DNA from 2 places in the Streptomyces sp. NPDC031132 genome. Region 2 is predicted to be linked to the other one. Evidence: riboswitches for the same ligand, from Rfam matches in the RefSeq annotation. Region 2 holds a riboswitch; the other holds the start of a gene.
The links. Region 2 has a riboswitch for S-adenosylmethionine ahead of ACZ49B_RS03845 (aminotransferase class V-fold PLP-dependent enzyme). Riboswitches for the same ligand answer to the same signal wherever they lie in the genome.

Region 1 (4,644 bases), on a different contig from region 2:
TCGGACCCGGCATATCTCGCCAAAGCCCCATACCGCACTTGCATATTGACTCAATGTCAACCCTCACTCGACCCGCTCATATGCGGGTGGCAAGAACAGCGGAGGGGACTTCCCCAACTCTACCGCGCCCAACCAAGCAGAATTGCCCCCTCCGCTTTTAGCGGAGGGAGCAATTCGGGGCTTTCGCGTATCAGCAGCCGCCGGCGACGGCGGGAATGATCGAGACACCCGCACCGTCCGGCGTCACCGCGTCCAGGCCGCCCTCGAAGCGCACGTCGTCGTCGTTGACGTAGACGTTCACGAAGCGGCGCAGCTTGCCCTGGTCGTCCAGGACGCGGGCGGCGATGCCCGGGTGGTTCGCCTCCAGGGACGCGATGACCTCGGAGAGGGTCGCGCCCTCGGCGGCGACCTCGGCCTGGCCGCCGGTGTAGGTGCGCAGGATGGTGGGGATGCGGACGTTGACGCTCATGGCGCTGCTGCCTTTCCGGGGGTTCGGGGAGGGAGGGGGTGTCCGGCGGATCAGGGCCGGATCAGCCCGGGGTGTCTCGTGCCGTGGATTGCAAGGCGGAGGAGGGAGTCGACGCGGAGCGTCGGCGACTGACGACAACGCAGCAAGGCGCGGTGCCAGAGACCCCGGGCCCGGCCTTGGTCCGCCGGCCACCCCCTAGGCCAGGCCGGCTGCGCGGAACGCGTCCAGGCTCGGGCGGATGGTGGCGGTCTGCCCGCTGTCCGCGGCCACCGCCTCCAGGGTCTTGAGGCCGTCACCGGTGTTGAGGACCACCGTGGTCAGCGCCGGGTCGAGCTGCCCGTTCTCGATGAGCTTCTTGGTCACGCCGACGGTCACGCCGCCCGCGGTCTCGGCGAAGATGCCCTCGGTCTGCGCGAGGATCTTGATGGCCTCGACGACCTGCTCGTCGTTGACGTCCTCGACGTAGCCGCCCGTACGGCGGGCGATGTCCAGGACGTACGGGCCGTCGGCCGGGTTGCCGATGGCCAGCGACTTGGCGATGGTGTTCGGCTTCTGCGGGCGGACCACGTCGTGGCCGGCCTTGAAGGCGGTGGAGACCGGGGAGCAGCCCTCGGCCTGGGCGCCGAAGATCTTGTAAGGCTTGTCCTCGACCAGGCCGAGCTTGACCAGCTCCTGCAGCCCCTTGTCGATCTTCGTCAGCTGCGAGCCGGACGCGATCGGGATCACGATCTGGTCGGGCAGCTGCCAGCCGAGCTGCTCGCAGATCTCGTACGCCAGCGTCTTGGAGCCCTCGCCGTAGTACGGACGCAGGTTGACGTTGACGAAGCCCCAGCCCTCGCCCAGCGGGTCGCCGATGAGCTCGGAGCAGAAGCGGTTGACGTCGTCGTAGTTGCCCTCGATGCCGACCAGGTCGCCGCCGTACACCCCGGCCATGACGACCTTGCCCTGCTCCAGGTCGTGCGGGATGAACACGCAGGAGCGGAATCCGGCCCGGGCGGCCGCGGCGCCGACGGCGCCGGCCAGGTTGCCGGTGGAGGAGCAGGACAGGGTGGTGAAGCCGAAGGCGCGGGCGGCCTCGACGGCGATGGCCACGACGCGGTCCTTGAAGGAGTGCGTCGGGTTGCCGGAGTCGTCCTTGACGTACAGCTTGCCGGTGAAGCCGAGCTCCTTGGCCAGGTTGGCCGCGTCGACGAGCTTGGTGAAGCCGGGGTTCAGGCTGGGCTTGGAGGCCACGTCCGCGGGGACGGGCAGCAGCGGGGCGTAGCGCCAGATGTTGTTCGGGCCGGCCTCGATCGCGGCGCGCAGGGCGTCGGGGTCCCCGGTGGGAAGGTCGTAGGCGACTTCCAGAGGTCCGAAGCACTCGACGCACGCGAAGATGGGTCCGAGCTCGAAGCGGGTACCGCACTCACGACACGAGAGGCCGGTGGCAGGTCCGAGATCGACAGAGGTGGCAACAGTCTGTGCAGCCATGATGGCGAGGCCCTTTCTCCTCATCTTCCCCATGGCGCACTTCGCCATGAGACGGAATTGGCACCTTCCCTAGCCGGGGACCTCGCTGCTGCAAGCAAGCGCGAGAACCGACTGGAGGGTTGCCGGGGCTTCAACGGGCCGTGTCCCTCTGCCCCTCTGGATGAGCGGTATGGCACCGGGCCGCGCGCTCCATGGCGCGTCCGGGCGTTTGTTCGCGGGGACCCCCGGCATGCGGTGGTCCTTCGCGTTGTTCAAGACTGTAACGGAAGGTCCGGGCGGTTGAGACAGCTGTCCGAACCGCGAGATGGATCACTTTTCGGCTGAAACCCGCCGAGGACGAACGAGGAAACAGGGAGTGCCGAACGTGCTGGAAGAGGTGGAGCGCTGGTTTGCGGACCGCTCCTGGTCCGCGGCCGACCGACCGCTCGACCAGCTGCTTTCCGCCAAGCGGGCGGCAGGCACCACGGTCAGCGTCGTCCTGCCCGCGCTCGACGAGGAGGAGACGGTCGGCGCCATCGTCGAGGTGATCCGTCGCGATCTGATCGACGGACTGCCGGTGCCGCTGGTCGACGAACTGGTCGTGGTCGACTCGGGTTCCACCGACCGGACCGCCGAGGTGGCCGCGAAGGCGGGCGCCCGCGTGGTGCACCGCGACGACATCCTGCCGCGGATCCCGGTCGTGCACGGCAAGGGCGAGGTGCTGTGGCGCTCGCTGCTGGTGACCACCGGCGACGTCGTCTGCTTCGTGGACGCCGACCTGCGGGACTTCTCCTCCGCCTTCGTGTCCGGGATCGTCGGCCCGCTGCTGACCGAGCCGGACGTGCAGTTCGTCAAGGCGATGTACGACCGCCCGCTGGGACCGGAGGTCGACGGGCTCGCCTCCGGTAGGCCGCCCGGCCAGGGGGGCCGGGTGACCGAGCTGGTCGCCCGTCCGCTCCTCAACCTCCACTGGCCGCAGCTGGCCGGCTTCGTCCAGCCGCTGGGCGGTGAGTACGCCGTGCGCCGCACCCTGCTGGAACGTCTGCCCTTCCCCGTCGGGTACGGCGTCGAGCTGGGGCTGCTCGTGGACGCGCTGCACACGGTCGGACTGGACGCGCTGGCCCAGGTGGACGTCGGCGTACGGCTCCACCGCCATCAGGACGGCCAGGCACTGGGCCGGATGGCCGCGGCGATCTACCGCACGGCGCAGCTGCGGCTCTCGCGCGGGCACCTCGTACGGCCGGAACTGACCCAGTTCGAGCGCGGGCCGAACGGGTTCGTGCCGCGGACGTACGCCGTGGACACCGAGGAGCGGCCGCCGATGGCCGGGGTCAAGGAGTACTCCGGCCGCAGGGTGGCGTGAGGGAACTGACGTTTGAGCGGGCAGGCCCCGGGCTAGGTTCGCGGCATGGCTTCCCAGGTACTCGTTGCAGCGAACCGCGGCCCGCTCTCCTACCAGCTCGGCGACGACGGCACCCTCACGGCCCGGCGCGGCGGGGGCGGTCTCGTCTCCGGCCTCTCCGCCGCCCTCGCCCGACAGCCGGAGGCGCTGTGGATCTGCGCGGCGCTGTCGGAGGCGGACCGGGAGGCGGTCCGCCGGGGCGTCTCCGAACCCGGCGTCCGGATGCTGGACATCGATCCCACGACGTACGACGACGCGTACAACGGCATCGCGAACTCGGTGCTGTGGTTCACGCACCACCACCTGTACGACATCCCGCGCGAGCCGGTCTTCGACGCGGAGTTCCGGCGGCGGTGGGATTCGTACGCCGCCTACAACCACGCCTTCGCGCTGGCGCTGGCCCAGGAGGCCGGCGAGGGCGCGGCGGTGCTCGTGCAGGACTACCACCTGGCGCTGGTCCCGGGTGAGCTGCGGGAACTGCGGCCGGACCTGAAGATCAGCCACTTCACGCACACCCCGTGGGCCTCGCGCGAGTTCCTGGACATGCTCCCCGACGACATCCGGGCGCAGCTGATGTGGGGCATGCTCGGGGCGGACGTGGTGGGCTTCCACACGTGGGCGTGGGCGCACAGCTTCATGACCGCGGCGCAGCTGGACGACGAGCGGGGCATCGCGGAGCCGAAGACGGCGGCCGGGGCGGACCCGAGGGACGCGCCGTACGTCGAGAAGATGACGAGTGGCCCGGTGCAGCACCGGCGGACGAACGTGGCCGTGTACCCGCTGGGCGTGGACGGCGACGAACTGCGGGCGCTGGCGCACCGGCCGGAGGTGAACGACAAGCTGGCGGCGCTGCGGGCGGAGGTCGGGGACCGCAGGACGATCGTCCGGGTGGACCGGACGGAGCTGTCGAAGAACATCGTGCGCGGCTTGTCGGCCTACCGGGAGCTGCTGACGGTGCACCCGGAGTGGCGGGGGCGCGTGGTGCACCTGGCCTCGGCGTATCCGTCCCGGCAGGACCTGGCGGTGTACCGGTCGTACACGGAGGCGGTGCGGGAGCTGGCCGAGCAGATCAACGAGGAGTTCGGCACGGAGGACTGGCAGCCGGTGCTGGTGTCGGTGAAGGACGACTTCGCGCGCTCCCTGGCGGCGTACCGGCTGGCGGACGTGGCGCTGGTGAACCCGGTGCGGGACGGGATGAACCTGGTGGCGAAGGAGATCCCGGTGGTCTCGGACGCGGGGTGCGTGCTGGTGCTGTCGACCGGGGCGGGGGCGTACGGGGAGCTCCGCGAGGACGCGCTGACGGTGAACCCGTACGACGTGTCGG
Region 2 (4,644 bases):
TACAAGCCGGTCGAGATCGGCCCGACGGTCGACGAGAACGGCGTCGAGCGCAAGGTCGGCCGTATGGAGAAGCTCCGCGCGAAGCTCAGCAAGGGCTACTACGCGGAGGACAGCCAGATTCCGAAGCCCACGGTGGAGGAGTACAAGGAGATCCAGAGCGGCCACGGCCACCACTGATCCCGCTTGAGGGACTGATTTCGGTCAGTCCTGGTGTCGCCACGGCAAGAGCCCCGTCCAGTGTCCGGACGGGGCTCTTTGCCGTCCCCGGGGCTGGATAGGCTGGAGCCCTTCCCATCCGACGTGGGCCCCGACCCGGGTGGCCGACCAAAAGCAGGAGCGGACCATGAACGTTGCGACCCCGGCAGGCGGCGACAGCGTGGCGGCCCGTGGCTGGCCGGGCGTCCTCGACGCGCTGCTGAGCGGCCAGGACCTGCGCGCCGAGGAGAGCGCCTGGGCCATGGACAGGATCATGCGCGGGGAGGCCACCGACGCCCAGATCGCCGGCTTCGTGGTGGCGCTGCGGGCCAAGGGCGAAACCGTCGCGGAGATCAACGGCCTCGTACGCTCCATGTACGAGCACGCCAACCTGATCGAGGTGCCGGGCCGGACCGTGGACATCGTCGGCACCGGCGGCGACGGGGCCAAGACGGTGAACATCTCGACGATGTCGTCGATCGTGGTGGCCGGCACCGGAGCCAAGGTCGTCAAGCACGGAAACCGGGCCGCGTCCTCCGCGAGCGGCTCCTCCGACGTCCTGGAGAAGCTCGGCGTCAACCTCGACCTCAGCACGGCGCGGGTCGTCGAGGTCGCCGCCGAGGCCGGCATCACCTTCTGCTTCGCGGTGAAGTTCCACCCGGCGCTGCGGCACGTCGCGGCGGCCCGCAAGGAACTCGGCATCCGCACCACCTTCAACATCCTCGGCCCGCTGACCAACCCGGCCCGGGTCCGGGCCCAGGCCTCCGGCGTGGCCGACCCCCGGATGGCCCCGATCGTCGCGGGCGTCCTCGCCGAGCGGGGCTCCTCCGCGCTGGTCTTCCGCGGCGACGACGGCCTGGACGAACTGACCACGGCGTCGACCTCGCGGATCTGGTGGGTCCGCGACGGCAAGGTCACCGAGCACACCCTCGACCCGCGTGACGTGGGCATCTCCCTGGTCGACGTCTCCGCCCTGGCCGGCGGGGACCCCTCGTACAACGCGGACGTGGCCCGCCGCCTGCTGGCCGGCGAGACCGGCCCGGTCCGCGACGCCGTCCTGCTGAACTCGGCCGCCGCCCTCGTGGCGCTGGACCCGGGCACCGGCACCCTGGAGGAGCAGATCGCGGCCGGTATCACCCGCGCGGCCGAGTCGATCGACTCGGGTGCGGCGCGGGCCGCCCTGGAGCGCTGGGTGCGAGCGAGCAACGCCTAGCACCCGGCCTGGCGCCCGGCCGCGCCGGAAAGGCGTGAAAGCGATGACCCCGGTCCACGATGCGGACCGGGGTCTTGTGCGTGAGGGATCTTGTGGCAGGATGCTGACCAGGTCACGAGTGACAGCGTTTAGGCCCCGGCTTGCTGTCCGGCAACCCTCCTTCCGTGGCGGGGTGCCCCGGGTGATGACCAGGTCGTAGGCAGAAAGGCCTACGGCAAGCGCGGATCCCTCGACACCAGGGGTCCTGGTCTCTCGAGGAGCTTTTTCCGTGAGCAAGCGAATGCGATAGGGCGACTCCGCCCCTCTTCACCCTCCGCACGGCCCCCAGCCGTCCGTGCGTCGAGGCAACTCCCGTACCCCACAGCCGCATGCGCGTCCGCGCATCCGTGCACCCGTGTACGGGCCGTCCGAAGCCATTCAGCCTGTCCCGCCGGGAGATACCGCCATGTCCACGTACCCGAACGCCGTCGCCACCGCCGCCGTGACCGCCCCCGTTGCCGCCCCCGTCGACCCCGCCCGTGCCGAGCCGCTGCCGGTCCTCGGCCGGGACGTCACCGTCCCGCTCGTCACCGGTGGCGAGGTCACCTACGCGGCCCTCGACTACGCGGCCAGCGCCCCGGCGCTCCAGCGGGTCTGGGACGACGTCGCCGCGTACGCCCCCTACTACGGCAGCGTGCACCGCGGCGCCGGCTACCTCTCCCAGCTCTCCACCGACCTCTTCGAGCAGAGCCGCACCACGGTCGCCGAGTTCCTCGACTGCCGCCCCGCCGACCAGGTCGTCTTCACCCGGTCCACCACCGACTCGCTGAACCTGCTCGCCGCCGTACTCCCGGCCGGCTGCCAGGTCTTCGTCTTCGAGACCGAGCACCACGCCTCGCTGCTGCCGTGGGCCGACACGCAGGTCACGTACCTCAACGCCCCCCGTACTCCCGCCCAGGCCGTCGAGACCCTCGAGCGGGCGCTGGCCGCCCGTGACCCTTACGGCCCGGCGCTGGTCTGCGTCACCGGCGCCTCCAACGTCACCGGCGAGCTGTGGCCGGTGAAGGAGCTCGCCGCGGCCGCGCACGCCCACGGCGCGCGGATCGTGCTGGACGCCGCCCAGTTGGCCCCGCACCACCCCGTCTCCGTGCAGGAACTGGACGTGGACTGGGTGGCCTTCTCCGGGCACAAGCTCTACGCGCCGTTCGGCTCGGGCGTGCTGGCCGGCCGCGCGGACTGGCTGCAGCAGGCGGAGCCGTACCTGGCCGGCGGCGGCGCCTCCCGGAAGGTCGCCCGCCGCGCGGACGGCGGCGTCGACGTCGAGTGGCACACGACGGCCGCCCGCCACGAGGCCGGCTCCCCGAACGTCATCGGCGTGTACTCGATCGCCTCCGCCTGCAAGGCCCTGACCGAGGCGGGCTTCGAGAGCCTCGTCGCCCGCGAGCACCACCTGATCGCCAAGGTCCGGGACGGGCTGGCGGAGGTCCCGGCCGTTCGGATCCTCTCCCTCTTCGGGGACGACGCCCCGCGGGTCGGCGTCATCTCCTTCGTCGTGGACGGCTGGAACAGCTCGCACTTCGCGGCCGCGCTGTCGGCGGAGTACGGGATCGGCGTCCGCGACGGCCTGTTCTGCGCCCACCCCCTGGTCCGCACCCTGCTGGGCAGCGAGCCGCAGGCCCAGGGCGAATGCGGAGCCCCCGAGGCGGCCCCGGGCGAGCGCTCGCTGAACGCGATCCGCGTCAGCTTCGGCGCGGGCACGCCCGACGAGCACGTCGACCGCTTCGTCCGCGCGGTCAAGGAACTCGTCGCCGACGGCGCCAAGTGGCAGTACCGCACCGAAGAGGGCCGCTGCGTGCCCATTTCCTGACACGCCGGACTCCGTCCGTCGTCACCGTCCCGGCATACGCTTCGCCGCATGACGTACTGGGATCCGATACCGACCGCCCGGGCCATGGCGGGCGAGCCGCATCCGCTGTGGCGGGGCGACCGGGTGAGCCGCGACTGGTCCGGGCCTGCGCCCGACGGCTGGGAGCAGCGGGACTGGCGGAGCGTGCCGGGCCCCTTCTACGCGGCCCACACCGACACCTGCCTCACCGGGCGGCAGTGCGCGCCCGACCACGTCATGTACGAGGACGCGTACGGCAGTGAGTTCGTGTACCACCAGCCCCGGACGCCCTCGGAGGTCCACGCCCTGGTCTGCGCCGCCGAATGCGAACCCTTCCGGGCGTACGGCGGCGACGGCGACGCCCACTGGACCCCGGAGCTGGTCCGGGACTGGTGGCGGGACCGGGCCCGGGTGCGCGAGTGGGCCGTGAGGGCGGGCTGCGGACCCTGGGCATCGGCCCGGAGCGACTGGATGAACGACGCCGCGGCCGGGGCCCGTGCGTACGTAGCCCACATCGACGGCGACCTGGCGGACCACCTCCGCGACTACCTGTTCTGGCTGGCCGAAGGCCGCCCGGCACGGACGGGGGAGAGCGTGCCGGAGCTGGGCACATGACCTCGCGCCACTGCCGAGGGCCTGATGCGGCCGGGATCCGCGAGCCGGGACGAACCAGGCGCTACGCGTCGAGGCCGATCGCGAACGCCGCTTCCAAGTCGTGCTGGGAGTACGTGCGGAACGCCACGTGGGTGTCCGTCGCCTCCACGCCCGGGATCTTGCTGATGCGGCCCGGGATGATGTCCGCCAGGTTCTCGTGGCGGGCCACGCGGACCAGCGCGATCAGGTCGTACGTCCCCGTGACGGAGTAGACCTCGCTGACGTTCTCCAGCGCGGCGATCGACTCGGCGATCTCGGGGATGCGGTCCACGCTGGTCTTGATGAGCACGATCGCGGTGATCACGGCTGGCTGTCTCCCTCGGTGGCCGTCGCTGGTCTCCTCACTCTAGTCGTACGCCGATACCGCACCCACGCGTAGACGAAGCCGAGCGAGAAGCCCACCACATGGGCCAGGTACGCCACCCCCGGGCCGCTCCCCGCGCGGTGCGCCGCCAGCCACTGGAGGCCGAACCAGAACAGGAGGACGATCCAGGCCGGGAAGCGCAGCGGGAGGAAGAGGAGGAACGGGAACAGGCTCGTCACCCTCGCCCGGGGGAACAGGCACAGGAAGGCCCCCAGCACCGCCGAGATCGCCCCCGATGCGCCCACCAGGGTCTGGGGCGAGGAGGCGTTGGCCGCCGCGTACGCCGCCAGGGCGAGGTAACCCGTACAGACGTAGAAGGACAGGAATTCCGGTCGGCCCATCCGCTCCTGCGTC

Region 1: another riboswitch for S-adenosylmethionine. It lies ahead of thrC (threonine synthase); the one in region 2 lies ahead of ACZ49B_RS03845 (aminotransferase class V-fold PLP-dependent enzyme).

What each region holds. Positions count from the first base shown of each region.
Region 1 is NZ_JBVIGX010000013.1:119,393-124,036, forward strand. It holds gene ACZ49B_RS21030 (MoaD/ThiS family protein) at 191-469, opposite strand; gene thrC (threonine synthase) at 665-1,939, opposite strand; SAM riboswitch class I at 1,957-2,106, opposite strand; gene ACZ49B_RS21040 (glucosyl-3-phosphoglycerate synthase) at 2,304-3,281, shown strand; gene ACZ49B_RS21045 (alpha,alpha-trehalose-phosphate synthase (UDP-forming)) at 3,327-4,644, shown strand, end outside.
Region 2 is NZ_JBVIGX010000002.1:176,483-181,126, reverse strand. It holds gene qcrB (cytochrome bc1 complex cytochrome b subunit) at 1-177, shown strand, start outside; gene trpD (anthranilate phosphoribosyltransferase) at 344-1,408, shown strand; SAM riboswitch class IV at 1,519-1,635, shown strand; gene ACZ49B_RS03845 (aminotransferase class V-fold PLP-dependent enzyme) at 1,854-3,254, shown strand; gene ACZ49B_RS03840 (ferredoxin family protein) at 3,303-3,887, shown strand; gene ACZ49B_RS03835 (Lrp/AsnC family transcriptional regulator) at 3,949-4,230, opposite strand; gene ACZ49B_RS03830 (rhomboid family intramembrane serine protease) at 4,227-4,644, opposite strand, start outside.